DNA from 4 places in the Streptomyces sp. NPDC043908 genome. Region 1 is predicted to be linked to each of the others. Evidence: riboswitches for the same ligand, from Rfam matches in the RefSeq annotation. Region 1 holds a riboswitch; each other region holds the start of a gene.
The links. Region 1 has a riboswitch for cyclic di-AMP ahead of AC069K_RS21490 (transglycosylase family protein). Riboswitches for the same ligand answer to the same signal wherever they lie in the genome.

Region 1 (6,978 bases):
GCTCGCTCGCGGCCGGGGAGTCGGAGCTGCTGGACACCGGCATCGAGGAACTGCTGCGCTACGACGGGCCCGTGGAGATGGCCACCTGGCGCTTCGCCACCCGCCCGCTGTCGATCGGGGGCCAGGACATCGCGGCGGGCGACCCGGTGCTGGTCGTCCTGGCCGCGGCCGACCGCGACCCCGACCGCTTCCCCGACCCGGACACGCTCGACCTCGGCCGCCGCGACAACCAGCACCTCGGCTACGGCCACGGCATCCACTACTGCCTGGGCGCGCCCCTGGCCAGACTGGAGGCGAGGACCGCGCTGGCCACCTTGCTGCGACGCCTTCCTGACCTGCGGCTCGCGGCGGATCCTGCCGATTTGCGCTGGCGGGGCGGGCTGATCATGCGCGGACTGCGCACCCTTCCGGTCGCGTTCACGCCCGCCGGAACTGACGATCCGTCAAAACTGTGACTTTGGCGTTATCGCGGGTGCATCGACTTGTGACAAGCGTTCGAGTACGGCTACGTTCACCCCTCGACTCGCCACACCGGGCGCACCGCCCGGCCCGGCGGTCACAGACGTAGTCACACGGAAGGCCACAGCATGCGCTCCGGGAACGGACGGCACCGCCGACCCCGCCAGGCTCCCGCACTCGTCGTCGCGGCGGGGGTGACCGGCTCGGCCCTCGCCCTTCCGCTCTTCGCGGCGAGCGGCGCGAGCGCCGCCACCGCGTCCACCTGGGACAGCGTGGCGGAGTGCGAGAGCGGCGGCGCGTGGAGCGCCGACTTCGGCAACGGACTGTACGGCGGGCTCCAGTTCTCTCAGGAGACCTGGCAGAACTACGGCGGTACGGCGTACGCGGAGCGGGCCGACCTGGCCAGCCGGGCGCAGCAGATAGCCGTCGCCGAGAAGGTGCTCGCGGCGAAGGGCCCGAAGGCCTTCACCAGTTGCTCGGGGATCTCCGGGCTCACCGCGGGCGGCGGCGCCCCGGCCGTCGACCCGGGCGCCACGCCCTCGCCGTACGTCCCCTCCGAGGAGGGGGCCGCGACCCCGGACGCCACGGCCACGCCGTCCGCGCCCGCCAAGAAGCCGCCGGCGTCCACCACGCCGTCCCCGTCGTCCTCGACCGCCCCCAAGCCCTCCACGACGCCCTCGGCGCCGTCCACGGGCGCGAGCGCCAAGCCCGGCTCCGCCGACGCGAGCGCCCCGGCCGGGACCGCCGACGCGGGCACCGGCTCCGCCTCCGGCGGCAAGCACCGCGGCACCCCCGACCCGGCCGAGACCGGCACGCCCGCGGCCACCGAGCCGGGCAATACGGACAACGCTCATGAATCGGGGCGTCACGCCTCGCGAGGTGACGCCGAGTCACGCGAGTCGGGCGACGTACTGGCCGCCGAAGGCGACTACACCGTCCGCCCCGGCGACAATCTGTGGGACATCTCGCGCACGCACAAGGTCGAGGGCGGCTGGTCCGCGCTCTACAAGGCGAACGAGAAGACGATCGGCGCCGACCCGAACCTCATCGTGCCTGGCCAGAACCTTGATCTGAACCTGGCAAAGACGGACAACCCGGCCCCGGCCAAGGGGTAGTTCAGGGGCCTATGTCCACTTCTGTGCAAGTGAGACAAGGGTCTCTTTCCGTCAACTGCCGTGTCCCGTCCGTCCGGTACGGGCGTTACGCCCCCGACCTGCGGAAACAGGGGTTACGGAAGGGCCGCGAGGGGCGATTTCTCCCTGATGTGCCCCTTTGAACATCAGGGGTTGGTGTGTTTACGGTCGAAGCGCTCGTCACCACGGGCCCCTTCGACCGGGAACGCCGAATCCTGCCGCCGGTCGTGGGGAACAGTCGACGCTCCAAGCGCCGTAGGCAGGAGCGGGGGACCCAAGGTAAGCGCCGGGCCCGGCCGTTGAGGGACGTACGCCATACGGCGAGACGTACGAAGCGGCCAGGGAACGGCTTGGGGTGAAGACGCGCCACCAGGCGCGGCCGGGCCACTCACTCGCCCGAACCCGACAGCTCACCTCGCAGGCGTCGGTGAGGAGAACTCCATGCTGCTTTCCGGCAAGGGCAAGCACCGCCGCCCGTCCAAGGCCGTCCGAGTCGTCACGCTGGCCGGTGTCACCGGTGCCGCCGTCGCCGCCCCGCTGATGGCCGCCGGCTCCGCCTCCGCCGCCTCCGTCTCCACCTGGGACGCCGTCGCCCAGTGCGAGTCCGGCGGCAACTGGTCCATCAACACCGGCAACGGCTACTACGGCGGTCTGCAGTTCTCGCAGTCCTCCTGGGCCGCGGCGGGCGGCACGCAGTACGCCTCCCGCGCCGACCTGGCCAGCAAGGGCCAGCAGATCGCCACGGCCGAGAAGCTGCTCGCCATGCAGGGGCCGGGCGCCTGGTCCTGCGCCGGCGCGGGCAACCTGACCGCCGGCGGCTCGGCCGCGGACGTCGACACGTCCGGCTCCCCGGCCGCGCCGAAGAAGGCCGCGCCGAAGAAGGCCGCGCCCAAGGCCGCCCCCGCCCCCCAGCGCGAGTCGGCCCCCGCCTCGCGCGGCGAGTCCCGTCCGGCCCCGGTCAAGACCGGTGACGGCGAGTACAAGGTGAAGGCCGGGGACACCCTGGGCTCCATCGCCTCGGCGCACGGCGTCAAGGGCGGCTGGGAGAAGCTGTTCGAGCTGAACAAGGACGTCGTCAAGGACGCGAACCTGATCTACGTGAACCAGCAGCTCCACCTGAGCTGAGCCCCGTCCGGCCGGGGATGCGCCCACGGGGCGTGGGTGGCTGCTCGCGCGGTTCCCCGCGCCCCTTGTGGGCGGGGTGTTCGTCTGCGGGCCGGGGGTGGGTTGCTCGCGCGGTCCCCGCGCCCCTGGCAGTCTGTGGCTGAGCCGGGTTCTCCGGCCGGGGCCGAACGCCTCAGGGGCGCGGGGAACTGCGCGATCAGCCCCCACCGGGCCGCAGCCGGACACGCACCCTCAGGGGCGCGGGGAACTGCGCGACCAGCCGCCCACCGCGCCGCAGCCGAACCACGCACCCCACCCCGCCCCCACCCCCGTGCGGCGCGGGGGTTTGTTTTGTTCGGGAACATTTTGCCCCCCGTTTCGTCCCACGGGCCGGTCGGTCGGCTGGTGGATGCCCCGGAGCCGGTTAGGCTCAGGGGTGCCGGACCAAGCGGCCCGGCGTTTCCGCGTCACATCCCAGAAGGAGATGCTCGTGCCGTCCATCGACGTCGTCGTAGCCCGGGAAATCCTGGACTCCCGAGGCAACCCCACGGTCGAGGTCGAGGTCGGCCTCGACGACGGCAGCACCGGCCGTGCCGCCGTCCCCTCCGGCGCCTCCACGGGCGCCTTCGAGGCCATCGAACTGCGTGACGGCGACCCCAGCCGCTACCAGGGCAAGGGCGTCGAGAAGGCCGTCCTCGCCGTGATCGAGCAGATCGGCCCGGAGCTCGTCGGCTACGACGCCACCGAGCAGCGCCTGATCGACCAGGCGATGTTCGACCTGGACGCCACGGACAACAAGGGCTCGCTCGGCGCCAACGCCATCCTCGGCGTCTCGCTCGCCGTCGCCCACGCCGCCTCCGAGGCCAGCGACCTGCCGCTCTTCCGCTACCTGGGCGGCCCGAACGCGCACCTGCTGCCCGTTCCGATGATGAACATCCTCAACGGTGGGTCGCACGCCGACTCCAACGTCGACATCCAGGAGTTCATGATCGCCCCGATCGGCGCGGAGTCCTTCTCCGAGGCGCTGCGCTGGGGCACCGAGGTCTACCACACCCTCAAGGCCGTCCTGAAGCGCAAGGGCCTGTCCACCGGCCTCGGCGACGAGGGCGGCTTCGCCCCGAACCTGGACTCCAACCGCGCCGCCCTGGACCTGATCCTGGAGGCCATCAAGGAGGCCGGCTACACCCCGGGCAAGGACGTCGCGCTCGCCCTGGACGTCGCCGCGTCCGAGTTCTACAAGGACGGCAAGTACGAGTTCGAGGGCCAGTCCCGCACGGCCGCCGAGATGACCGAGTACTACGCGGAGCTCGTCGACGCGTACCCGCTGGTCTCCATCGAGGACCCGCTCTTCGAGGACGACTGGACCGGCTGGAACACCATCACCGCCAAGCTCGGCGACCGGGTCCAGCTCGTCGGTGACGACCTGTTCGTGACCAACCCCGAGCGCCTCGCCCGCGGCATCGAGGAGAAGTCGGCCAACGCCCTGCTGGTGAAGGTCAACCAGATCGGCTCGCTGACCGAGACCCTCGACGCCGTCGAGCTCGCCCAGCGCAGCGGCTTCAAGTGCATGATGTCGCACCGCTCCGGCGAGACCGAGGACGTCACCATCGCCGACCTCGCCGTCGCCACCAACTGCGGCCAGATCAAGACCGGCGCCCCGGCCCGCTCCGAGCGCGTCGCCAAGTACAACCAGCTGCTGCGCATCGAGGAGATCCTCGACGACGCCGCGGTGTACGCCGGCCGCAGCGCCTTCCCGCGCTTCAAGGGCGCCGTCGAGGACGCCCGGGGCTGAGAACCGACCCGGGCCTGGCCCAGCCAGTCGTCCGTACGTCCCCGGCCGCGGTCCCGTACCGTGTCCGGGGACGTTGTACGTACGTGAGGGAAGCGGGGCGACATGGCCAAGGGCAACCGGGACCGGTTCTCCACCGCGGCCCGGCTCAAGGTGCTCGGCGAGCAGACCGCGGCCCGTGTCTACCGGTCGCAGAAGAAGCGCCAGGCACGCCGCTCCCGGCTCACCGGGCGGGCCGCGCTGCTCGCCCTGGTGATGTGCTCCCTGGTGGTGGCCCTCGCGTACCCGATGCGCCAGTACGTGTCGCAGCGCGGCGACATCGCCGAGGAGCGCCGCAAGGAGCACGACGCGGCCGCGCAGGTCGAGCGGCTGCGCGACGAGAAGGCGCGGCTCCAGGACGACGCGTACATCAAGCGGCTGGCCCGTGAGCACCTGCACATGCAGTTCCCGGGCGAGACCGGCTACACCGTGACCGACCCGTCGGCCGGCAAGGGCCGCCGCGACGGCAAGGCCTCCACCGGCCGCCCCTGGCACCAGAACCTCTGGGACGGTGTGGACAAGGCCGACCGCCCCGGCGACTGACGACGTGAACCGCCAGCGACCGATCCAGACAGACAGAGACTGAGACAGACACCGCGATGGAAACGCCCCCGCCCCGCACTCCCCGCACCGAGCCGACCGAGGCGGACATCGCCGCCTTCCAGGAGCAGCTGGGCCGCCCGCCGCGCGGACTGCGCGCGATCGCGCACCGCTGCCCGTGCGGCAACCCCGACGTGGTCGAGACGGCCCCCCGGCTGCCCGACGGCACGCCCTTCCCGACGACGTACTACCTGAGCTGCCCGAGGGCCGCGTCGGCGATCGGCACGCTGGAGGCCAACGGCGTCATGAAGGAGATGACGGAGCGTCTGGCGACCGACCCCGAGCTGGCCGCGGCCTACCGCGCCGCCCACGAGGACTACATCGCCCGCCGCGACGCCATCGAGGTCCTGGAGGGCTTCCCGAGCGCGGGCGGCATGCCGGACCGGGTGAAGTGCCTGCACGTGCTGGTCGGCCACTCGCTGGCGGCGGGGCCCGGCGTCAACCCGCTGGGCGACGAGGCGATCGCGATGCTCCCCGAGTGGTGGGCGAAGGGCCCCTGCGTCACCCCCTGCGTGCCCGGGGAGGGCGAGAAGTGACCCGGGTCGCCGCCATCGACTGCGGGACGAACTCGATCCGCCTCCTCGTCGCCGACGCGACCGCGTCCGGCGGCGACGGCGGTGAACTCGTCGAGCTGGACCGCCGGATGACGATCGTGCGCCTGGGCCAGGGCGTGGACCGCACCGGCCGCCTCGCCCCCGAGGCCCTGGAGCGCACCTTCGCGGCCTGCCGCGCGTACGCGGCGGTCATCGAGGAGTTCGGCGCCGAGCGCGTGCGCTTCGTGGCCACCTCCGCCTCCCGCGACGCCGAGAACCGGGACGAGTTCGTCCGGGGCGTGGTCGACATCCTGGGCGTCGAGCCCGAGGTGATCACCGGCGACCAGGAGGCGGAGTTCTCCTTCACCGGCGCCACCAGGGAGCTGCACGCCGACGGCGACTACCTGGTGGTCGACATCGGCGGCGGCTCCACCGAGTTCGTGGTCGGCTCGCGCCGGGTGCGCGCGGCCCGCTCGGTGGACGTGGGCTGTGTGCGGATGACCGAGCGCCACCACCCCGGCGACCCGGCCACGCCCGAGCAGATCGCGGCCATGCGGGCGGACATCGAGGCCGCCCTGGACCTGGCCGGGCAGACGGTCCCGTTGCGCGAGCCGCGCACCCTGGTGGGTCTGGCGGGTTCGGTGACCACGGTCGCCGCGATCGCGCTGGGCCTGCCCGCGTACGACTCGGCGGCGATCCACCACTCCCGTATCCCCTACGAGGACGTCAAGCGGGTCACCGAGCGCCTGCTGGCCTCCACCCACGAGGAGCGCACGGCGATCCCGGTGCTGCACCCGGGCCGGATCGACGTGATCGCGGCGGGCGCGCTCGTCCTGGAGGCCGTCATGGAGCGCACGGGCGCCTCGGAGGTCGTGGTCAGCGAGCACGACATCCTCGACGGAATCGCCTGGTCGATCGCGTGAAATGGGCTCCGGAGGGCCCTTACGGGGCCCTTCGGAGCACCCTCCGCGAGAAAGTTCGTGAAGTTCTTCACAAGGAAAACCCGTCCGTTGACCTCGAATGAGGGCCGCAGGCCTCTCTTCTGTAGGTCCAACGGCTCAACAGGGCGCGATCCAGGGGGTCGACCCCGTGTTACGAGCGTGTTTCCCGACCCGGTGGTCCAGTCCGCGCGCGGGTGTGAGGGCCAGTTCAGGAGGGGTGAACAACGTTCTCCCCGGTACCGTGGTTCCCTCGGGCCACCATGACCTCGGTCACGTGGGCCGCGAAGTGTAGCAGAGACCCCGTCGGACCTTGTGAAGGGGCGCACGAGCGAGGCTCCACAGGGGGGTGGATACTCGATGGCATGAGCACCACGGAGCGT
Region 2 (6,978 bases), on a different contig from region 1:
CCCTCCTCGATCTGAGGGTCGAGTTCGGCGCCCGCTCGGTGGCCTGGTGGGTGAACGGCGCGCCGGTCTTCGCCGACCACAAGGGGGTGGGCCGCCGCTGGCACGCCCACCTCATCGTCAACCTCTCGGTCAGCGCGGGCCGATTCCATCCGCGGCCCGCTCCCGAGGTGTCGGAGATGTCGTTCGAGGTGCCCGCGCTACGGGTGTACCGGGAGCCCCCAACGCCCGTATGACGCGGGCTTCATGACATCTCGTCACCTGACAGTTGCCCGACGGTGTCTCAGGCGCGGGTGTCCGTACGGAAGGTGACGTCCTTGCCGGAGAGCGTCGCGGTGAGCCCTTCGGATCTCGTGGTGATGGAGGTGAGCGCCAGGCCGTCCGGAATCCCGTCGAGCTCGATCTCGCGCTCCAGCATGCCGGTGACGATCCCGCGCACCGCCTTGGGCAGGTCGTCGCCCGCCTTCACGGACCGCAGCTTCAGGGTGCGGCCGCCCGCCGTCTCCACGCGCGCGCTGGCTCCGACCTTCCCGAAGAGCGGCAGCGAGGCGGTGGCCGCGACGCGCGGCTCGGACCTGGTGCTGTCCCGGCTGTAGCCGATGTCGATGCCGAGTGCGCGGGACAGGTCCCGGTAGGACACGAAGGCGGTGGCCCTGGCGGAGGCGGCGTGTGCCTCGGAGGCGTGGGAGGAGCGCCGGAGGTGGTCGAGTTCGACGTTCAGGGTGGTGATGGGGAGCCTGCCGCCGTCGCGGCCCGCGGGGATGTCCGAGGCCTCGATGTCGACGCGGTCGAGGGTGCCCCCGGCCAACTGGGTCAGTACGGGGAAGCCGTGCACCTCCACATGGGGTGCGGACGGGAGCCCCCGCGCCTTCTGGAACGCGTCGGCCGTACGGTGTTCCGTCCAGGAGGCCGCGGCCCGGTCCCCCGCCACGGCCAGTCCCGCCAGCACCACGACGGCGACGGCGTACTTGCACCATCCCCGCAGTGCCCGGCCCGCCGCGGCACGCGCCTTCAGCACGGGGCCCCCTCCTCGGGGACGGGGTGCGCGCAGATGCCGCACGCGGCGCGGAAGGCGCTCAGGAGCGGGGCGCGCAGCAGCTCGTCGGGCAGGTCCTGGCGCGCGGCGACGGTGCTGACCAGGCCGGTCACGGCCAGCTGCGCCCGGACCGTGCCCGCCAGGTCGTCCGCGTCCGCGAAGGCGGCCAGGGTCTCCGTGCGGTGGTCACCGAGATCCCCCAGGCCCTCCACTCCGGCGAGGGCGCCGGGCAGCACCGGCAGCCCGGAGTTGAAGAGCAGGGCGAGCCGGGAGCGGTGGCGCAGCGCCAGATCGACGAGATCGGCCGAGGCCCGCAGCTGCCGCTCGGGTCCCTGCGGCAGGGCGCCCCAGGTGGCCCGGAGCGCGGCGAACTCGGTGAGGGGGCCGATGAGCGTCGCGGCGAGCAGTCGTTCCTTGGAGGGGAAGCGGTGCAGCAGCCCGGTCTTCGAGTAGCCGACCCGGTCCGCGATCTCCTGGACGGAGGTGCCGAGGTACCCCTGGGCGGTGAAGAGCTCGGCGGCGGCCTCGACGATCTCCGCGTCGAGTTCCGCGCGCGTCGGGCGTGGCATGCGGTCCTCCCCTGAGCCTGGTCACGCCACCGTAACAGACCATCTGGTCCTGGATGGACCAGATGGTCCGGCGGCTGCCGGCGGCTGCCAGCGGCTTGCGGCGGGGAGGTTTTGTCGGTCGGCGGGCTTCCGTCAGTACGGACCGTTGACGTTGTCGATCGAGCCGTACGTCTTCGCCGCGTAGTTGCACGCGGCGACGATGTTGGCGACGGGGTCGTAGCTGTCCGTCGACGTACCGGGCACGTGGAAGGCCTGGAAGGTGGGGTCGATGACCTGCAGGAGGCCCTTGGAGGGGGTGCCCGCGACGGCGTTGGAGTCCCAGTTGTTGATGGCGAAGGGGTTGCCCGACGACTCGCGCATGACGTTGCGGTAGATGCCGTCGTAGGAGCCGGGGATGCCGTGCTGGGCCATGATGTCCAGCGACTGGCGTATCCAGCCGTCCAGATCGTTGCCGTACGTCTTCGCCACGGCGGCGGTCGCCTGCTGGGGCGGCGTGCCCGTCCGCGCCGAACGGTCGGCCCGGGCCGGGGTGGCGGGGCGGTCGGCGGACGGGGCCTTCGCCTTCTTGCCCACCGCCAGCTGGAGGCCGGGGTGGATCAGCGCCGGGTTGCCGCCGATCGCCTGGCGGTTGTCCTTGTAGAGCCTCTTCCAGCCGCCGCTCACGTCGAGGTCCTGGGCGATCTTGGAGAGCGTGTCCCCGGCGACGACGGAGTAGGTCGTCGGGGCCGCCTTCGCCGCGCCTGCCTTCTGCGCCACGATCGGCTTGGCGGACACGGCACCCTTGGCGGCGACGGCGGGAGCGGCCTTCGGGGCGGCGGCGTGGGGGGCGGCCGAGGGTGCGGCACCGGCGCTCGTCGCGCCGATCACCGGAATGATGAGCGCGGCGCCGCCCGTGCCCGCGGCGGCGATGCCCCGGGTCAGGCTGCTGGACTTGGGGCGGCGGTGCTTACCCTTTGCAGGCATGGCGAATTCCTCTCCTTCGCCTGCGAGGTGAGCTGTCGGGTTCGGGCGAGGGCTGCCCGGCCGCGCTGCACGCGGCTTCACCCCGAGCCGTTCCGTCCTCCGGATCCGGCGACTACCTGGGTCCCCCGCTCCTGCCTTTTCGTGTGTGGGAGGTTTCCGGACAGCGGCAGGATTCGGCGGTCCATCCGGATTTGAGCGAGACCGTAATCGAATGGGCCCGGCGGAAACAAGAGCGTGAATTCATTCCGGCATCGGAGAGAAAGATCCATCGGTGCCGGGGATACGAGCGCCCTTCTCCCCGTATCCCCAACTCGCCTTCCACGCAACGGAATGAGCGCATCACCCTCGCGCGCGCACCGGGGCCCGAAGTGACCCACTTCACTTCTTCCGCGGCCTTGGAGAGGGATTCCTGCGCGTTCCCCAGAAGAATGAACGGGCGTTGGCGGCGCGCAAAAGAAAAGCTAAGCCCCTTTATCATTCCCAATGAATAGATTGACGACATAGGAGCGAAACCGGGCGCCCGCCGTCCATTTCGGACATCTAGGCGGACGGCTCCGACGGCGTCTCCAGCAGGGCCGCCTCCTCGTCGGTGAGCCGGAGCCCGCCGGCGGCCACGTTCTCCACCAGGTGGTCCGGGTTGCCCGTGCCGGGGATGGCCAGCACGTGCTCGCCCTGCCGGAGCGTCCAGGCGAGACGGACCTGCGCGGATGTCGCGCCGTGCGCGCGGGCGACCGCGAGGACCGCCTCGCTCTCCGCGCCGGCCGCCTGCCCGGCGCCGCTCTCGCGGCCTTCGCCCGCGATGGCGAAGAACGGGACGAACGCGATGCCCTGCTCGCCGCAGAGCCGCAGCACCTCGCCGGAGCCCGTCCGCCTGCTGTCCAGGCCGTACCGGTTCTGCACACAGACCACGGGCGCGATCGCCTGGGCCTCCGCCAGGTGCTCGGGGCCGATGTTGGAGATGCCCAGGTGGCGGATGAGGCCGGCCTCGCGCAGCTCGGCCAGGGCGCCGAAGTGCTCGGCGAGCGAACCGGGCCCGTTCAGGCGCAGGTTGACCACGTCGAGGTGGTCGCGGCCGAGCTGGCGCAGGTTCTCCTCGACCTGGCCGCGCAGGTGTTCCGGGGTGGCCCAGGGCAGCCAGGCGCCGGACGCGTCGCGCCCCGGGCCGACCTTGGTGGCGATGACCAGATCGTCCCGATAGGGCGCGAGCGCCCGGTTGATGAGTTCGTTGGCGGAACGGAGCCGGGAGAAGTAGAAAGCCGCGGTGTCGATGTGGTTGACACCGAGTTCGACCGCGCGCCGCAGCACGGCGAGGGAGCGCTCGCGGTCGCTCGGCGTACCGAGGTCGAACGCGGCGCTCCCGGTGAGGCGCATCGCGCCGAATCCCAGGCGGTTGACCGACAGGTCACCGAGTTTCCAGGTGCCCGCGGCCGCCGCGTGGATCGTCTCCGTAGTCATGATCGCAGTCTGTCATCAGGACCGGCGCGAACGGAACGCTCCGACTCGGAGCACGGCGAGGCCTACGCGGACTGTGAACAGTCCACGACCTCAACGCACTCAATGCGCCGAACGGACTCGCGCCCTGCGCGGAAAAGCGCGCCGGGGGAGAATTCTTCGCGATATCGCCTTCACCGGCACCCCTTTCGGTTTCAGCCCGCCGCGCTTTCTCCCTTCGACATTCCACATAAGTGCTCCTGCCCGTTCGCCTTGTCCCGTGGATTCACGCCAACACGGTGGGTCGGTAAGGGAAGTGTCTACTCCGCCCGCCACAGCGCGGGCACGTTCGGCGGCTCCCAGCCCGGCTGGGCGGTGTGTGCCTGGAGACAGACGTAGCCGCGTCCGCCGTAGGCGGCGCGATCGCCCGAGCGGTAGGCAGTGCCGACGGACCAGGTGGTTCCGGGGGGTGGGCCGGTGGGCGTGGGGGTCGGTGACGGCGACGGCGACGGCGACTGGGCCACGTCCAGGACGAAGTCGAACGCCGCCTCCTTCGCGCCGCCCGCGTCCCGAACGGTCATCAGCAGCCGTGCGTCGAAGAGCGAGTCGGTGTTGTTGCGCGGCTCGCCGGGGAAGTAGAGCTGGGTGGTGAGCACCCGCCGGCCGGGCGCCTGCGCCTTCACGTGGATGTGGCGGGTGCGGCCGGGGTAGAGGCCCGGCACGATCGTGGTGAGGGTGAACGCTCCCCGGGCGTCGGTGTACTGGTGCCCGCGGAGGCGGAAGCCTGTGTTGTCGTAGGCGCCGTTGGTGTCGGCCTGCCAGAAGTCGAGCAGAACGCGGGACAGCGGCAGGCAGGCCCGGCCGAAGACGTACCCGGTGACCGTGAGGCGGGTGCCGGGGGTGCCGGGCTCCAGGAGCGAGGTGCGCTCGGGGGAGTTCGGTTTGAAGTAGGGGCCCTCCGTCTGTTCCGGGGTGGGGTGGTCGCCGTCGTCGCACGCCGGGGTGAGCCGGGGGGCGGTGCCGGCGGCGCCACGGGCCAGCGTGGGCACCCCGGCCAGGGACACGGGCACGGCCACGGAGGCCGCGAGCGCTGCCCGCAGTACGGTCTTGCGGCTGGGCCGGGACCGTCCATCGGCCTCTGCGGGCCGGTTCTCGTCACGTCGTGTCGCGTCGCTCTCGCCATCCATGGCTGCTCCTTGGGGGGAGGTGGGGGACGGCTACGACGCTAGGCGGACGATCGGGTTCGGGCGATGGACGCGATGCGGTGGTCGTGGTGATAATCTCCGCCGCCGCGCCGGAAGTCGCCGGGGCTGGCGCCGGTCTCCCGGCGGAAGAAGCGGCAGAAGTAAGCGGGATCGGTGAACCCGACCCGGTCGGCGACCTGACGTACCGTCAACTCCGTGTGCAGGAGGAGCCGTTTGGCCTCGTGAGTGCGGGCCTGGCGGATGAGCTCACCGGGTGTGCGGCCGGTGGCCTCCTTCACGGCCTCGGTCAGATACCCCACGGACACGCCGATCCGGTCCGCGCACGCGCGTACGGACGACGGCAGGTCGTCGGCGCGCGCCACCAGGGCGGCGAACCGGCCCGCGACACCGTTCGCGCGGGCGACGTCCTGAGCGACGGGGGTCGCGGGCAGTCGCGCGGCCCGGACGAGCAGGACGTGCAGCAGCGCGCGCAGCACCCCGTGAAACCCCTCGGCCCCCGTCCGGTACTCCTCGTACATCTCCCCCACCAGCGAGGAGGCCCAGCTCTCGGCCTCCCGGTCCAGCTCCAGCCAGGGGCGGGGGCCGAGGCCGCGCAGCAGGGCGCGGTCGTCGGGGTGGTCGAGCAGGAAGTCCTCGGTGAAGAGGATCACCCACCCCTCGGGCCCGGCCGCGCACTCCCATTGGTGGACCTGCCCGGGGGCGATGACGCACAGATGCGGTGGGCGCAGCGGGAACCGGGCGAGGTCGAGCACATGGGCGCCGGTGCCGCCGGTGATGTGCACGATCTCGTAGAAGGTGTGCCGGTGGGGGAAGTCTGCGCGGGACATCGCGCCGATGGTGTCGAAGGTGCCCATGGCGAACGGCAGCGCGTTGGGCATCGGCACCTCCAGCCGATGCAACGGCGGCACCTCGCCCCCGTCTCCACACCCACCGGCCCCCGGCAACACAGCCGCCCCACGCATCCACGACCCCCCACCTGGCCCGGACCAGCCAACGGTGAGCCTCACGATGACACGACCAGAAGGGATCCGGAACACCGCCGCGAGCGGCCGGGGGCGGTCAAGCACACCCCACACCCCCAGCCTCCACCACAATCAAACAAAAACTTCCAACAAAAGTGTTCAGTTTCTCGCCGGTGAGGCGTAGGTTCCGTTCCGATCAGTTCGCTCGACGAAGCGGGTACGTATGCAATCTCTGGCCGCAGGGCTCCGGCTCCCCACCAACGGGCTCGACTACACGATTCTGGCGATCTACTTCGTCGTCGTTCTGGGCATCGGCTTCGCCGCCCGGGCGAGTGTGAAGACCAGCCTCGACTTCTTCCTCTCCGGGCGGTCGCTGCCCGCCTGGGTGACCGGGCTCGCCTTCGTCGCCGCCAACCTCGGCGCGACCGAGATCCTCGGGATGGCCGCCACCGGCGCCCAGTACGGGGTGGCGGTCGTGCACTGGTACTGGATCGGCGCCATCCCGGCCATGGTCTTCCTCGGCCTGGTGATGATGCCGTTCTACTACCGCTCGAAGGTCCGGTCCGTGCCGGAGTTCCTGCTCCAGCGGTTCGACGCCTCCGCGCACCTGCTCAGCTCGGCTCTCTTCGCCTTCGCCGCGATCCTCATCGCGGGCGTGAACCTCTACGCCCTGTCGATCGTCGTGGAGGCGCTGCTCGGCTGGCCGCAGTGGGTGGCCATCGTGGTGGCCGGGCTCTTCGTCCTCGCGTACATCACCGTCGGCGGACTCTCCTCCGCGATCTACAACGAAGTCCTCCAGTTCTTCGTGATCCTCG
Region 3 (6,978 bases), on a different contig from region 1:
TAGATCGACGCGTCGCCGTGCGGGTGGAGCTTGCCCATGACCTCGCCGACCACGCGCGCGCACTTCACATAGCCGCGCTCGGGGCGCAGCCCCATCTCGTTCATCTGGTAGACGATGCGGCGGTGGACCGGCTTCATGCCGTCGCGGGCGTCCGGCAGGGCCCGCGAGTAGATCACCGAGTAGGCGTACTCGAGAAAGGAGCCCTGCATTTCGTCCACGACGTCGATGTCGAGGATCTTCTCCTCGAAATCGTCCGGCGGCGGGGTCTTCGTGCTGCGGCGGGCCATCGCGGCTGCGGCTCCTTCACCAACGTGTTCTTCTTAGCGACCACCAACAAGGTCTGCTGCTGACGCCGACCATTGTGGACCGTCCCACTGACAACGCCGACCGCGACCCGGGAACTTCGCCAGGTGTCGGTGCGCTTGCATACAGTGGCAGGACTTCTTCACCGCGATCGAAGGGACGTACATGCCCATGGGTCACACGGCCACCGCCCAGGCCGGCTCCGGCGGCCTGACAGCGACCGAGCACCGGCTGGCCAACGGCCTGCGCGTGGTGCTCTCCGAGGACCACCTGACCCCGGTCGCCGCGGTCTGCCTCTGGTACGACGTGGGCTCACGCCACGAGGTCAAGGGCCGCACGGGCCTGGCTCACCTCTTCGAGCACCTGATGTTCCAGGGCTCGCACCAGGTCCACGGAAACGGCCACTTCGAACTGGTGCAGGGAGCCGGCGGCTCGCTCAACGGCACCACCAGCTTCGAGCGCACCAACTACTTCGAGACCATGCCCACCCACCAGCTGGAGCTCGCGCTCTGGCTGGAGGCCGACCGCATGGGCTCGCTGCTCTCCGCCCTGGACGAGGAGTCCATGGAGAACCAGCGCGACGTCGTCAAGAACGAGCGCCGCCAGCGGTACGACAACGTGCCCTACGGCACGGCGTTCGAGAAGCTCACCGCGCTGGCCTACCCGGAGGGCCACCCCTACCACCACACGCCGATCGGCTCCATGGCCGACCTGGACGCGGCGACCCTGGAGGACGCGCGCGCCTTCTTCCGTACGTACTACGCGCCGAACAACGCGGTCCTCTCCGTCGTCGGCGACATCGACCCCGAGCGGACGCTCGCCTGGATCGAGAAGTACTTCGGCTCCATCCCCTCCCACGACGGCAAGCAGCCGCCGCGCGACGGCACGCTGCCCGGCGTGATCGGCGAGCAGCTGCGCGAGGTCGTCCACGAGGACGTGCCCGCGCGCGCCCTGATGGCCGCCTACCGGCTGCCGCACGACGGCACCCGCGAGTGCGACGCGGCGGACCTGGCGCTCACCGTCCTCGGCGGCGGCGAGTCCTCCCGCCTCCACAACCGCCTGGTCCGCCGCGACCAGAGCGCGGTCGCGGCCGGATTCGGCCTGCTGCGCCTGGCCGGCGCCCCCTCGCTCGGCTGGCTGGACGTGAAGACGTCCGGCGGCGTCGACGTCCCCGACATCGAGTCGGCCGTGGACGAGGAGCTCGCCCGGTTCGCCGAAGAGGGCCCCACGGCCGAGGAGATGGAGCGCGCCCAGGCCCAGCTGGAGCGCGAGTGGCTGGACCGGCTCGGCACGGTCGCGGGCCGCGCCGACGAACTCTGCCGGTACGCGGTGCTGTTCGGCGACCCCCAGCTCGCGCTGACCGCCGTCGACCGGGTCCTCGACATCACGGCCGAGGAGGTGCGGGACGTGGCGCGGGCCACCCTGCGCCCGGACAACAGGGCGGTGCTGGTCTACGAGCCGACCACCGCAGAGGCAGACGCGGCGGCCGACGCCGACGCAGAGGGAGCAGAGCAGTGAGCGACACCGGCGTGACCATGCAGTTCCACCCCCGGCCCGCCGCCGGCACCGCGCGCCCCTGGGCCTTCCCCGCCCCCGGCCGCTCCACCCTGCCCAACGGGCTGACCGTGCTGCGCTGCGACCGCCCCGGCCAGCAGGTCGTGGCTGTCGAGATCTTCCTCGCCGCCCCGCTGGACGCCGAGCCGGCGGGCCTGGACGGCGTCGCCACGATCATGGCGCGCGCGTTCTCCGAGGGCACCGACAAGCGCTCCGCCGAGGAGTTCGCCGCCGACCTGGAGCGCTGCGGCGCCACCCTGGACGCGCACGCGGACCACCCGGGCGTGCGGGTCTCCCTGGAGGTGCCGGTCTCCCGGCTCCCCAAGGCGCTCGGGCTCCTCGCGGAGGCGCTGCGGGCCCCCGCCTTCGCCGACGCCGAGGTCGACCGCCTGGTGCGCAACCGCCTCGACGAGATCCCGCACGAGCTGGCCAACCCGGCGCGCCGCGCCGCCCAGCAGCTCTCCCGCGAGCTCTTCCCGGCCAGTGCGCGCATGTCGCGCCCGCGCCAGGGCACCGAGGAGACCGTGGCGCGGATCGACGCGGCGGCGGTACGGGCCTTCTACGAGGCGTACGTACGGCCCGCCGCGGCCACCGCCGTGGTCGTGGGCGACCTGGGCGCCACCGACCTGGACGCGGTCCTGGCGGACACCCTGGGCGCCTGGACCGGCCATCCGGCCGAGGAGCGCCCGATGCCCCCGGTCACCGCCGACGACACCGGCCGCGTGGTCATCGTGGACCGGCCCGGCGCCGTCCAGACGCAGCTCCTGATCGGCCGGATCGGCCCGGACCGCCACGACCGCGTCTGGCCCGCCCAGGTCCTCGGGACGTACTGCCTGGGCGGCACGCTCACCTCCCGCCTGGACCGCGTCCTGCGCGAGGAGAAGGGCTACACCTACGGAGTGCGCTCGTACGGCCAGGTGCTGCGCTCGGGCCCGGAGGGCACCGGCGCCGCCATGCTCGCCATCAGCGGCTCGGTGGACACGCCCAACACCGGCCCGGCCCTGGACGACCTGTGGACGGTGCTGCGCAAGCTGGCCGCCGAGGGGCTCAACGACGCCGAGCGCGAGACGGCCGTGCAGAACCTGGTGGGCGTGGCCCCGCTGAAGTACGAGACGGCCGCCGCCGTCGCCGGGACGCTGGCCGACCAGGTCGAGCAGCACCTCCCGGACGACTACCAGGCGCAGTTGTACGCGCGCCTGGCCGACACCGGCACCGTGGAGGCCACGGCGGCGGTCGTCAGCGCCTTCCCGGTGGACCGCCTGGTGACGGTCCTCGTCGGGGACGCGGCACAGATCGCGGAGCCCGTCAAGGCCCTGGGAATCGGCGAAGTCACCGTAGTGGCGGGCTGATTGGGCCGTCCGCCGAAGACGGGCGGACGGGACGGGTGAGGACCCCGGTGGCCGAGAGCCGCCGGGGTCCCCCTGTATGTCCGTTTTGTTGGGGAGGTTGCCTGTCTGTCATGTGGCGTGCGCTACAAAAAGACGCGTCTGTTTGGTGATTGAAAGATCAGCCGTCTAGCGTCAGTCCGGCTGTCCGTCACCACCCGTCGCAGCCGCGGCACCGGACAGCCATCGCCGAGTCCCCAACTGGTGCGAGCCAGGGGAGCCGGGGACCCACTCAGTCCCTGGGGTGAATCGGACGCCTCCGCCCGCGGAGGGGCCCGTAGGAGACCTTCCAGCTCCGAACCCGTCAGCTAACCCGGTAGGCGAGATGGAAGGAAAGGAACCCGCCTCTCCATGGCGTTCACCCGTGCCACCGGGAAGCACCGTCGGCCCAGCGCCGTGTCGCGCAAGAGCGCGAACATAGCGGGCATCGCCACCCTCGCCACCGCCGGAGTCGTGGGCACCCTCGCCTCCCCGGCCATGGCCGCCGACAGCTCGGCGCCCGCCGCCGCCTCGGTCGAGGACACCGGCATCACCCAGGCCATCGTGATCGGTGACTCCCTCGCCGAGCGGATCGACGCCCAGGCCGCCGCCCAGCAGCACGCCGCCGACAAGGCCCGCGCCGCCGCCGAGGCGAAGCGCAAGGCCGAGGCGAAGGCCAAGGAGGAGCGCGAGGCCAGGGAGCGCGCCGCCCGCGAGGCCGAGCGCAAGCGCCTCAACTCCTTCGTCGCCCCGATCGACGGCGGGTACGTCTCCACCGGCTACAAGACCGGCGGTTCGATCTGGTCCTCCGGCAGCCATACCGGCATCGACTTCCACGCGGGCGAGGGCACCCCGGTGCACGCGGTCGGCCTGGGCACCGTCGTCGAGGCGGGCTGGGGCGGCGCCTACGGCAACAACATCGTGATCCGGATGAACGACGGCACGTACACGCAGTACGGCCACCTCTCGTCCATCGGGGTGTACGTCGGCCAGCGCGTCGAGCCGGGCCAGCAGATCGCCCTCTCCGGCAACACCGGCAACACCACCGGCCCGCACCTCCACTTCGAGGCCCGCACCGGCGAGTCGTACGGCTCGGACATCGACCCGATCGCGTATCTGCGCTCGCACGGCGTCAAAGTCTGACCCGGACGCCCCCGCATCCGAAACCGCAAGCCCCCGGCGTATCGCGCCGGGGGCTTCGGCATGCCGTCCGGCGCGCACACCCGCCCGTGGCCAAAAGATATGCATGGCCCACGGCACGTCACCGGGAATTAACAGACGCTGGAATAGAGTCGCCGAACAGGCGTCGATCGACCGCGTTTCGCGGGGATTAAGGCGGAGGTTCGGTCATGCGCATTCCCGCGCAATCGGTATGCACGGCAATCCGCGACGACATCGTCGCGGGGCTCTTCGCACGCGGCAGCCGGCTCACCGAGGAAGTGCTCGCACGCCGGTACGGCGTCTCCCGCGTCCCGGTCCGCGAGGCGCTGCGCACGCTGGAGTCCGAGGGGTTCGTCACCACGCGCCGGCACGCCGGGGCCTGTGTCGCGGAGCCGACCGAGCAGGAGGCGGCCGATCTGCTCGAACTGCGCACCCTGCTGGAGCCGCTGGCCGCCTCGCGCGCCGCCGCCCGGCGCACCGAGGCCCATCTGAAGGTGCTGCGCGGCCTGGTCAGGCTCGGCCAGGACCGCGTCCGGCGGGGCCAGGGCGAGGATCTGCGCTCGCTGGGCGTCTGGTTCCACGAGACGCTCGCCCAGGCCTCGGGAAGCCCCGGCCTCATCGCGCTGCTCACCCAGCTGCGGCACAAGATCACGTGGATGTACGAGGTGGGGCAGCCCGCGCTGCCCGCCGAGTGCTGGGCGGAGCACGGGGCGATCGTGGACGCGCTGGCCCGCGGGGACGCCGAGCGGGCCCGGGCGCTGACCGCCCGCCACGCCGAACGCGCGTTTTCCGCCTATCGGCTGCGGCGCCCGGCGGACGTGAGGATCCCGCAACATGCCGTAAACACCGCGAGCGTCCGTGCTTAACAGGGTCGCCGTATACAAAGGGGTGATTCGGCGGGGCGGATTCGTGCTGCCCGAAAGCGGCACGGAATGCGGGGGCGGGGCCGGCCGGTCCGCGTTACCGGGTGCATAAGCCGGAGGCGCACCTACGGGGAAATGGAAAGGAGCCGCGGACCCGGAATTCGGGTCCGCGGCTCCGATCGCGAAGTGCGGTGACGCGCGGCCGCGCCGGGACGGCGGCGCGGCGCCGGGTCCCGGCCGACCGGACGCTGTCGGCGAGGTCGCGCCCGCCGGGCCGGGTCAGCCGGGTCGGTCGGCGGTGGGCCGGGTCAGCCGGACCGGGCGGACAGGTCGGGCGGGTCAGACGGTCTCGGGGAGCTCCTCAAGACCTTCCTCGACCAGCTTCGCCAGACGGTCCAGGGCCGCCTCGGCGCCCTCCGCCTCGGACGCCAGCACGATCTCCTCGCCGCCCTGCGCGCCCAGGCCGAGCACCGCGAGCATGGAGGCGGCGTTGACCGGGTTGCCGTCGGCCTTGGCGATCGTCACGGGGACGCCGGAGGCCGTGGCGGCGCGGACGAAAAGGGAAGCGGGGCGGGCGTGCAGGCCCTCGGCCCAGCCGACATTGACGCGGCGCTCAGCCATGGTGATGCCCTTCGAGATCTCTCACGGTTGTCTAGACCAGTCTCTCATGTCCTGCGCGGTGCTCGTGCCGACGTCGGTCCCGGATCCGGCGGCCCCTCGGCCCGGGGTGCCCTCTCCACCTTGCCCCCTACCTTGACCCGACCCAACCGGCCCCGCGACCCGTAGGCTGCCGGTATGCAGGCTCCGCAGGAGAAGACGCAGGACCCCGCGTACCCGGCCCACTGGGAGGCCGATGTCGTGCTGCGCGACGGGGGGACCGCCCGGATCAGGCCCATCACCACCGAGGACGCGGAGCGGCTCGTCTCGTTCTACGAGCAGGTCTCGGACGAGTCCAAGTACTACCGCTTCTTCGCGCCCTACCCCCGGCTCTCCGCCAAGGACGTGCACCGCTTCACCCATCACGACTACGTGGACCGGGTGGGACTCGCGGCGACGGTCGGCGGCGAGTTCATCGCGACCGTCCGCTACGACCGGATCGACGCCCAGGGCCGGCCCGCCTCGGCGCCCGCCGACGAGGCCGAGGTGGCGTTCCTGGTCCAGGACGCCCACCAGGGGCGCGGGGTCGCCTCCGCGCTCCTCGAACACATCGCGGAGGTCGCGCGCGAGCGGGGGATCAGGCGGTTCGCGGCGGAGGTGCTGCCCGCCAACAACAAGATGATCAAGGTGTTCACGGACGCCGGCTACCAGCAGAAGCGTTCCTTCGAGGACGGCTCGGTCCATCTCACGCTGGATCTGGAGCCGACCGCCGAGTCGCTGGCCGTGCAGCGCGCGCGTGAGCAGCGCGCCGAGGCCCGCTCGGTGCAGCGGCTGCTCGCCCCCGGCTCGGTGGCCGTGATCGGCGCCGGCCGCGCGCCGGGCGGCGTGGGCCGCACGGTGCTGCGCAACCTCCTGGGCGCGGGCTTCACCGGACGGGTGTACGCGGTCAACCGGGCCCTGCCGGAAGGCGGTTCCGAGATCGAGGGCGTCCGGGCGGTCCGCTCGCTCGGCGAGATCGGGGAGCCGGTCGACCTCGCGGTCGTCGCGGTCCCGGCCGAACGGGTGCCGGAGGCGGTCGCGGAGTGCGGCGAGCACGGGGTGCAGGGGCTGGTCGTGCTGTCCGCCGGGTACGCCGA
Region 4 (6,978 bases), on a different contig from region 1:
TACGGAGCGGGCGAGATCCACCGCTCGCTCTCCCGCCGCGCCTTCACCGAGGCGGTCCGCCGGCTGCTGCCCGACGTCCGGGACGAGGACCTGCGCCCCGCCCCGTCCGGGGTGCGCGCCCAGGCGGTGCTGCGCGACGGCACCCTGGTCGACGACTTCCTCATCCGCGAGGCGCCCCGCACGATCCACGTCCTGAACGCCCCGTCCCCGGCGGCCACCGCGTCCCTGCCGATCGGGCGCGAGGTGGCCCGGCGGGCGCTGGGGGTGCTGGGGGCGGCGCGGGTGTAGCGGGCCGCCGGCGGGCCGCGGCACGTAGAATCGGCTCATTGTGTCTGAGCTGCCGCCCCCCGCCCCCGCCCGTCGCCCCAAGGGCGAGCCCCGGTTCCCCGGGGGTCCCGTCGCCGACCCCGCCGGGTCCCACCACGAACGGCGCATCCGCAGTTTCCAGCCGCGCCGCAGCCGGGTGACCACCGGCCAGGGCGAGTACCTGGAGCGGCTGTGGCCGCTGTGGGGTCTCGACATCGACGGGCGCGGCACGCTCGACCTGGACGAGATGTTCGGCGGACTGCCGGTCGTCCTGGAGATCGGCTTCGGGATGGGCGAGGCGACCGCCGAGATGGCCGCCGCCGACCCCGGCACCGGCATCCTCGCCGTCGACGTCCACACCCCCGGCCAGGGCAACCTCCTAGGTCTCGCCGAGCGCGGCGGCCTCACCAACGTCCGGGTCGCCAACGGCGACGCGATCATCCTGCTGCGCGAGATGCTCCCGCCCGAGTCGCTGGACGGGCTGCGGGTCTACTTCCCCGACCCCTGGCCCAAGAAGCGCCACCACAAGCGCCGCATCATCCAGCCCGACTTCCTCACCCTGGCCGCGCCCCGGCTCAAGCCCGGCGCCCTGCTGCACTGCGCCACCGACTGGGAGCCGTACGCCGAGCAGATGCTTCAGGTGCTGAACGCGCACCCCGCGTTCGAGAACACCCAGGCGGACGGCGGTTTCGCGCCGAGGCCCGCGTTCCGGCCACTCACCCGCTTCGAGGGGCAGGGCCTGGACAAGGGCCATGTGGTCCACGACCTGCTCTTCACCCGCGCGGCCGAGCTGCCCTCCGCCTGACGGCGACCCCACGCACCGTCGCGGATTGTCCGTACCCCTCGTTAGGGTCGTCTGGTGTCGTCCGAGTCGCTTCCGCAACGCCAGCCGCCGGGCCCGCTCCAGCCGGTCCCGGAGCGCGGCGCCGAGCCGCGGTTCGACGCCGTCCCGGAGCGCGCCAAGTGGCGCTACCGGCCGCGGCGCGACTTCTGGCGCTCCAGGGCGTTCCGGGCCGGCGCGCTGATCACCCTGCTCGCCCTGTGCGGTCTGGTCATCCTCGCCATCGTGCGGGACCAGACCGGCACCGAGGGGTTCCTGGTGGGGCTCGCGCTCGCCGTGCTGCCGGTTCCGCTGCTGGTCACCGCGTTCCGCTGGCTCGACCGGGTGGACCCGGGCCCCTGGCGCAACCTCCTGTTCGCGCTCGCCTGGGGGGCGTGCGCCGCCGCGCTTGTGGCGATCATCGCCAACTCGTTCGCGACGAAGTGGATAGCCACCGCGACCGCCGACCCGTCCTCCGCCGACCACCTGGGCGCGACCGTGATCGCGCCGGTCGTCGAGGAGAGTGCCAAGGCGGCCGCCGTGCTGCTGCTGTTCCTGTTCCGCAGACGGGACTTCAAGGGGATAGTCGACGGCGTCGTCGTCGCGGGCTTCACCGCGACCGGCTTCGCCTTCACCGAGAACGTCCTGTACCTCGGCAACGCCTTCGGTGAGGACCAGGTCAGCCACACCGCCGGGCTCTCCTCGACGACCGCGGCGACGTTCTTCGTCCGGGTCGTGATGTCGCCGTTCGCGCACCCGCTGTTCACGGTCTGCACCGGCATAGGCTTCGGGGCCGCGGCGCTCGCGGCCCCGGGCCGCCGCCGGCGCCGGATCGGCTGGCCGGTGCTCGGCCTGCTGTCCGCGATGGGGATGCACGCGCTGTGGAACGGCTCGTCGTCGTTCGGGACGTACGGCTTCTACCTGGTCTACGCCGCGTTCATGGTGCCGGTCTTCGGACTGCTCACCTGGCTCGCGGTGTGGAGCCGCCAGCGGGAGCTGCGCACCGTCGCGGCGGAGCTGCCCGCGTACGCGGCGGCGGGCTGGCTCGGCCCGGCCGAACCGCTGGCGCTCTCCTCGATGCGGGCCCGCTCGATGGCCCGCGACTTCGCCCACCGCACCTTCGGGGGCAAGCGGGCGGCGCGGACGGTCGCGGAGTACGAGGCGTTCGCGACGGCCCTGGCGTTCCTGCGCCGACGGGCCCGCCACTCCCAGGCCGGGCCGGACTTCACCGCCCGCGAGCAGGAGCTGCTGCACCACCTGTGGGCGCGCCGGGAGGTGGCAGGCCCCGCCCTTCTGTACGGGGCGGGCGCGGCGGGCCGCATCTGGATTCCGTCCCAGCCCTACCCCTACGGCCACCAGGCCCCGTACGGAACCCAGACCCCGTACGGCCACCAGCCCCCGTACGGCTACGGCCAGGGCACGTACGGGAACCACGCCCCGTACGGCTACGGCCCGGCCGCCTCCCCGTACGACCCCTACCGGCGCTGAGAGCCTGCCCCCGGTCTACGCCGAGGCGGCCTTCAGCTCGCTCAGCTCCGCGTCCGTGAGCTCCAGGTCCGCGACCGCGAGGAGCGCGGGCAACTGCTCGACGGTCCGGGCCGAGGCGATCGGGGCGACCACGGTCGGCTGCGCGGCGAGCCAGGCGAGGGCCACGCTCGCGGGCTCGACGCCGTGCGCCAGCGCGACGCGGTCGAGCGCGGCGAGCACCTTCACGCCCCGCTCGGTGCCCAGGTACCGGCCGGCGCTCCCGGCCCGCGCGCTGTCGACGTCCTGGCCGGGGCGGTACTTGCCGCTGAGGAAGCCGGAGGCGAGCGCCGAGTAGGGCACGGCGGCCAGACCCGAGCGGCCGGCGGTGTCCTGGAGGGTGCCCTCGTAGGTGTCGCGCGAGACCAGGTTGTAGTGCGGCTGGAGCGCGACGTACTTGGCCAGGCCCTCGCGGTCGGAGAAGTCCAGGGAGTCCTGGAGCCGCTCCGGGGAGATGTTGGAGGCGGCCACCGCACGCACCGTGCCGTCCTTGACCAGCTGGTCGAGCGCGGTGACGATCTCCTCGACGGGGACCGACTCGTCGTCGAAGTGCGTGTAGTACAGGTCGATGTAGTCGGTGCCGAGCCGGCGCAGCGACTCCTCGGCGGCGGCCTTGATGGTGGGGGCCGCGAGCCCCTTGAACGAGGCGTGCGCGCCGCCCTTGGTGGCGATCACGACGTCCTCGCGGTTGCCGCGCGCCGCCAGCCACCTGCCGATGATCCGCTCGGACTCGCCGCCCTCGTTGCCCGGGGCCCACGCCGAGTAGACGTCGGCGGTGTCCACGAAGTTGCCGCCCGCCTGCGTGTACGCGTCGAGCACCCCGAAGGAGGCGGCCTCGTCGGCGGTCCAGCCGAAGACGTTGCCGCCCAGGGCGAGCGGGAAGACGGACAGGTCGGAGGAGCCCAGGGGGCGCAGCGTGGTCATGGGGGGTGAACGGGCCGACGGGGCACGCCTATTCCGCGCCCCCGCCCGCCGGGCAGGCCCCCTACGGGTTGAGGCCCTTCGACTCGAGCCACGCCATCGGGTCGACTCCCGTGCCGCCCGGGGTGTGCACCTCCAGGTGCAGATGCGGGCCCGTCACGTTGCCGGTGGCGCCGACGCGGCCGATCGTCTCGCCGGTCGTCACCTTCTGCCCGGCGCTGACCGCGATGGAGGACTGGTGGCAGTACCAGAGCTCCGAGCCGTCCTCCAGCTCGATCACCGTGCGGTATCCGTACGAGCCGGACCAGCCCGCCGACTTGACCGTCCCGCCGTGGACCGCCTTGAGCGGGGTGCCGGTGGGCGCGGCGAAGTCGAGGCCGGTGTGGTGGCCGGAGGACCACATCGAGCCGGCCTGGCCGAAGGTGGAGGTGATCGTGTACGAGGCGACCGGGAGCGAGTAGCTCTTGGCCAGCTCGGCCAGCCGCTCCTCCTCGGCCTTCTTCGCGGCGGCCTCCTCGGCGGCCTTCTTCTCGGCGGCCGCCTTCTGCTGGGCGGCGCTCTGCGCGGCCTTCGCCTCGGCCGCCGCCTGCTGGGCCGCGGCCTTCTCGGCGGCCGCCTTCGCCTCGGCTTCGGCGCTGCTGCGCTGCTGATCGGCCTGCTGGAGGATGCGGGCGCGCAGGGCCTCGCCCGCCCCTGTGGCGCCCTGCTCGGCCGCGGCCCGGGAGACGCCCGCCATGGTGAGGGGGGCGCTCGCGACGGCTCTGTCGGCCTCGGCCAGGGGGGACGCGTCGGGCTTGTCGTCGCCCGCGATGCCGGTGATGAGCGCGCCCACGCCCGGCAGGGACTTCACATCGGGGAGATTGTCCGCGACGGAGTCGGGCAGGGATATGGAGACCGGCGGCTTGGTCTGCGCACTGGCCATGCCACCCGCGCCGACGGCCGCGATGACGCCGACGCCGAGGACGGTGGAGCTGCGGGCGAGCCCGCCGCGCTGCTTGATCACGCGGTGCCGGCCGCGTACCGGGGAGACGGACTCCTCCGTGGGGTTCCACTCCTCCCACACCTCGGTGCCGCTGGGCGCGGGCCCGTACGGGGCGACGGGGGGAAGCGGCGGGGTGCCGAGGGCAGGCTCGTTGGACGCCACGGGGGCGCGCTCCTTTCCTTCCTTCTCGCCTACCGGGTTGGCGGTGGGGGTCCCCCCTGCTCCTTGAGAGCTCGGGGGAGGGTTCGGAGCAGGAAGGTCTCCTACGGGCACGTTTCGACGGTGCGAAGGTGCTCGATTCACCCCAAGGTGGTGGTTCCCCGGTTCCCTTGCGGAATTCGGCGCGTGCGCACGGTGCCGCCTCTACGACGGCTGGGACGACCGCGCTGCGTTATCGAACGTTAATAGACAGGCGGACCGGATTCCAAGCCGTTCCCCGTAATCCCCGGCCCCAGCGCCTGATGCCCCGTCAAACAACGTGCGCTCGGGCGTCGTTCGGGCACGGTCCGTCACGGAACCACCGGCGTCGTCCGCCGCCGCTCCGGCCGCCGCGCCCGGGGCCGCCGCACCGCCAGCAGCGCCATGTCGTCGTTCGCACCGCCGCCCGTATGCCTGCGCACATCGTCGACGAGCGCGTCCAGGAGCTGGTCCGGCCCCGGGAAGATCCGGCCGCGCAGCCGTTCGTGCGGGTCGTAGAAGACCCCGGGCGGCCGGGCCGAACGCGCCTCGGAGAGGCCGTCGGTGTACAGGAGCAGCGTCGCCCCGAGCGGGAAGGGGTACGTGTCCGCCCGGTCCGGCCAGACCCCGAGTTCCGCCATCCCCAGCGGCAGCGCGGGGTCGGAGGGGGTGAGCGCGTCCAGCGCCCCGTCGGCGTGGAGCAGCAGCGGTTCGGGGTGGCCCCGGTTGACCAGGCGTACGGCCGTGGCGTCGCGCGGGATCTCGGCGAGCACGGCCGTGGTGAACCCCTCGAACGCGTCCAGGCCGTCGCGCCGGGTGCCCTCCCGGGTCAGCGCGCGCTCAAGGCGTCCGGCCACCGCCTCCAGCGTCTGCTCCTGCTCGGCGGCCTCCCGGAACGCCCCGATCACCACGGCCACCGCCTCGACCGCCTCAAGGCCCTTGCCCCGGACGTCCCCGACGACCAGGCGCACCCCGTACGGCGTGTCCTGGACGGCGAAGAGGTCCCCGCCGATGAACGCGCCGGCCTGCGCCGCCTCGTACCGCGCGGCCACCTGGAGGCCGCCGATCCGCTCGGCGGGCGTGGGCAGGACGGCGCGCTGGGCGGTCTCCGCGATGACCCGCGCCGACGCCAGGCGTTCGCCGCTGCGGCGCAGCATGCGGTTGGTGAGCAGGGCCAGCGCGCCGACGGTGGTGACGGTGAACAGCTCGCTGACCGCCTCCCCGGTGCTGGGGACGTCGTGGAGGTACTCGGTGAGCAGGACCGCCCCGACCGCCGAGGCGCCCGCGACAGCGGTGCCCGCGGGGCCGAAGAAGGGGGCCGCGGTCAGCGGGGCGGCGGCGAACAGGGCCGCCGCGGTGAGATCGGGCGGTGTCGCCACGTCGAGGACGACCCCGGCGACCAGCAGCAGCGCGGGCAGGGCGCGCACCAGGGCCGGACGCCGGGAGCCCTCCCGGCCGCCGCCGTCCGTTCGCTGCCGCACCTGTGGTCTCCCGCCCGTCCGCGGGGCCGCCGCCGTTCCCGGCGCCCCACTCAGGGTGCCGGGCCGGGCCGCCCGCCGCGAACGCTCCTCGGCCAACCGGGTGCGCGCGGCGCCCCTCAGTGCCGTTCGGCGCCGGTCGCGATCAGCCGCGCCCGGCATCTGCGGGGCCCGGCCCGGCCGTGGACGCAGGTCCCCCGGGCGTGGCGGCGGGCCGCCGGGCCGCCGTGGACGGTGGGGACGCCGCCCTTGGCGTGCGAGGGCGCGGAGATCCAGGGCGGGGCGGGCGACAGGGGCGGCGACAGCGGCAGGGAGAGGCACATCAGGAGCGTGCACAGGGCGAGGAACAGCGGCACCGCGGGCGCCCTGCGCCGCGTCGCCGCCCGCAGCAGTCCGTCCACATGCTCGCGCATAGCAATCGTGAGACTACTGTACGTACGCGCGCCCGCGCGGGCCGTCGGGGAAATGCCGAAGGCCCGGCACATTCGCATGTGCCGGGCCTTCGGTCTTCAGTAGCGGGGACAGGATTTGAACCTGCGACCTCTGGGTTATGAGCCCAGCGAGCTACCGAGCTGCTCCACCCCGCGTCGGTAAACACAACTGTACGGCATCCCGGACGGTGCTCCGTACCGCTTTACGGACGGCGCCGCGCTCACGCCGACCAGTGCCCCCGCGAGGCGGCCAGCACGAAGCCGGGGCCGAAGCCGATGATGAGGCCGGACTGCCGGTCGCCGGGGGCCTGCGCGAAGGTGCGGGCCAGCACGTCGAGG

Region 2: it holds a riboswitch for cyclic di-AMP, as region 1 does, so the genes downstream of both, AC069K_RS08175 (transglycosylase SLT domain-containing protein) here and AC069K_RS21490 (transglycosylase family protein) in region 1, are expected to answer to the same signal.
Region 3: it holds a riboswitch for cyclic di-AMP, as region 1 does, so the genes downstream of both, AC069K_RS25770 (M23 family metallopeptidase) here and AC069K_RS21490 (transglycosylase family protein) in region 1, are expected to answer to the same signal.
Region 4: it holds a riboswitch for cyclic di-AMP, as region 1 does, so the genes downstream of both, AC069K_RS33345 (M23 family metallopeptidase) here and AC069K_RS21490 (transglycosylase family protein) in region 1, are expected to answer to the same signal.

What each region holds. Positions count from the first base shown of each region.
Region 1 is NZ_JBWKEI010000009.1:291,835-298,812, forward strand. Features, by position in the region: gene AC069K_RS21480 (cytochrome P450 family protein) at 1-455, shown strand, start outside; gene AC069K_RS21485 (transglycosylase family protein) at 588-1,574, shown strand; cyclic di-AMP (ydaO/yuaA leader) riboswitch at 1,834-2,031, shown strand; gene AC069K_RS21490 (transglycosylase family protein) at 2,034-2,717, shown strand; gene eno (phosphopyruvate hydratase) at 3,187-4,488, shown strand; gene AC069K_RS21500 (FtsB family cell division protein) at 4,591-5,067, shown strand; gene AC069K_RS21505 (DUF501 domain-containing protein) at 5,124-5,660, shown strand; gene AC069K_RS21510 (Ppx/GppA phosphatase family protein) at 5,657-6,580, shown strand; gene AC069K_RS21515 (NAD(P)/FAD-dependent oxidoreductase) at 6,961-6,978, shown strand, end outside.
Region 2 is NZ_JBWKEI010000003.1:28,762-35,739, reverse strand. Features, by position in the region: gene AC069K_RS08190 (LamG domain-containing protein) at 1-233, shown strand, start outside; gene AC069K_RS08185 (LmeA family phospholipid-binding protein) at 281-1,015, opposite strand; gene AC069K_RS08180 (TetR/AcrR family transcriptional regulator) at 1,009-1,602, opposite strand; gene AC069K_RS08175 (transglycosylase SLT domain-containing protein) at 1,735-2,565, opposite strand; cyclic di-AMP (ydaO/yuaA leader) riboswitch at 2,570-2,754, opposite strand; gene AC069K_RS08170 (aldo/keto reductase) at 3,106-4,020, opposite strand; gene AC069K_RS08165 (dioxygenase family protein) at 4,317-5,183, opposite strand; gene AC069K_RS08160 (AraC family transcriptional regulator) at 5,222-6,163, opposite strand; gene AC069K_RS08155 (sodium:solute symporter family protein) at 6,387-6,978, shown strand, end outside.
Region 3 is NZ_JBWKEI010000012.1:169,443-176,420, forward strand. Features, by position in the region: gene AC069K_RS25755 (DNA gyrase/topoisomerase IV subunit A) at 1-287, opposite strand, end outside; gene AC069K_RS25760 (M16 family metallopeptidase) at 469-1,821, shown strand; gene AC069K_RS25765 (M16 family metallopeptidase) at 1,839-3,206, shown strand; cyclic di-AMP (ydaO/yuaA leader) riboswitch at 3,420-3,580, shown strand; gene AC069K_RS25770 (M23 family metallopeptidase) at 3,594-4,364, shown strand; gene AC069K_RS25775 (GntR family transcriptional regulator) at 4,571-5,248, shown strand; gene AC069K_RS25780 (HPr family phosphocarrier protein) at 5,585-5,866, opposite strand; gene AC069K_RS25785 (bifunctional acetate--CoA ligase family protein/GNAT family N-acetyltransferase) at 6,041-6,978, shown strand, end outside.
Region 4 is NZ_JBWKEI010000022.1:67,299-74,276, reverse strand. Features, by position in the region: gene lhgO (L-2-hydroxyglutarate oxidase) at 1-288, shown strand, start outside; gene trmB (tRNA (guanosine(46)-N7)-methyltransferase TrmB) at 329-1,111, shown strand; gene AC069K_RS33355 (PrsW family intramembrane metalloprotease) at 1,166-2,614, shown strand; gene AC069K_RS33350 (aldo/keto reductase) at 2,630-3,574, opposite strand; gene AC069K_RS33345 (M23 family metallopeptidase) at 3,636-4,715, opposite strand; cyclic di-AMP (ydaO/yuaA leader) riboswitch at 4,728-4,907, opposite strand; gene AC069K_RS33340 (PP2C family protein-serine/threonine phosphatase) at 5,063-6,307, opposite strand; gene AC069K_RS33335 (hypothetical protein) at 6,328-6,621, opposite strand; tRNA gene AC069K_RS33330 (tRNA-Met) at 6,722-6,795, opposite strand; gene AC069K_RS33325 (PhlD) at 6,861-6,978, opposite strand, start outside.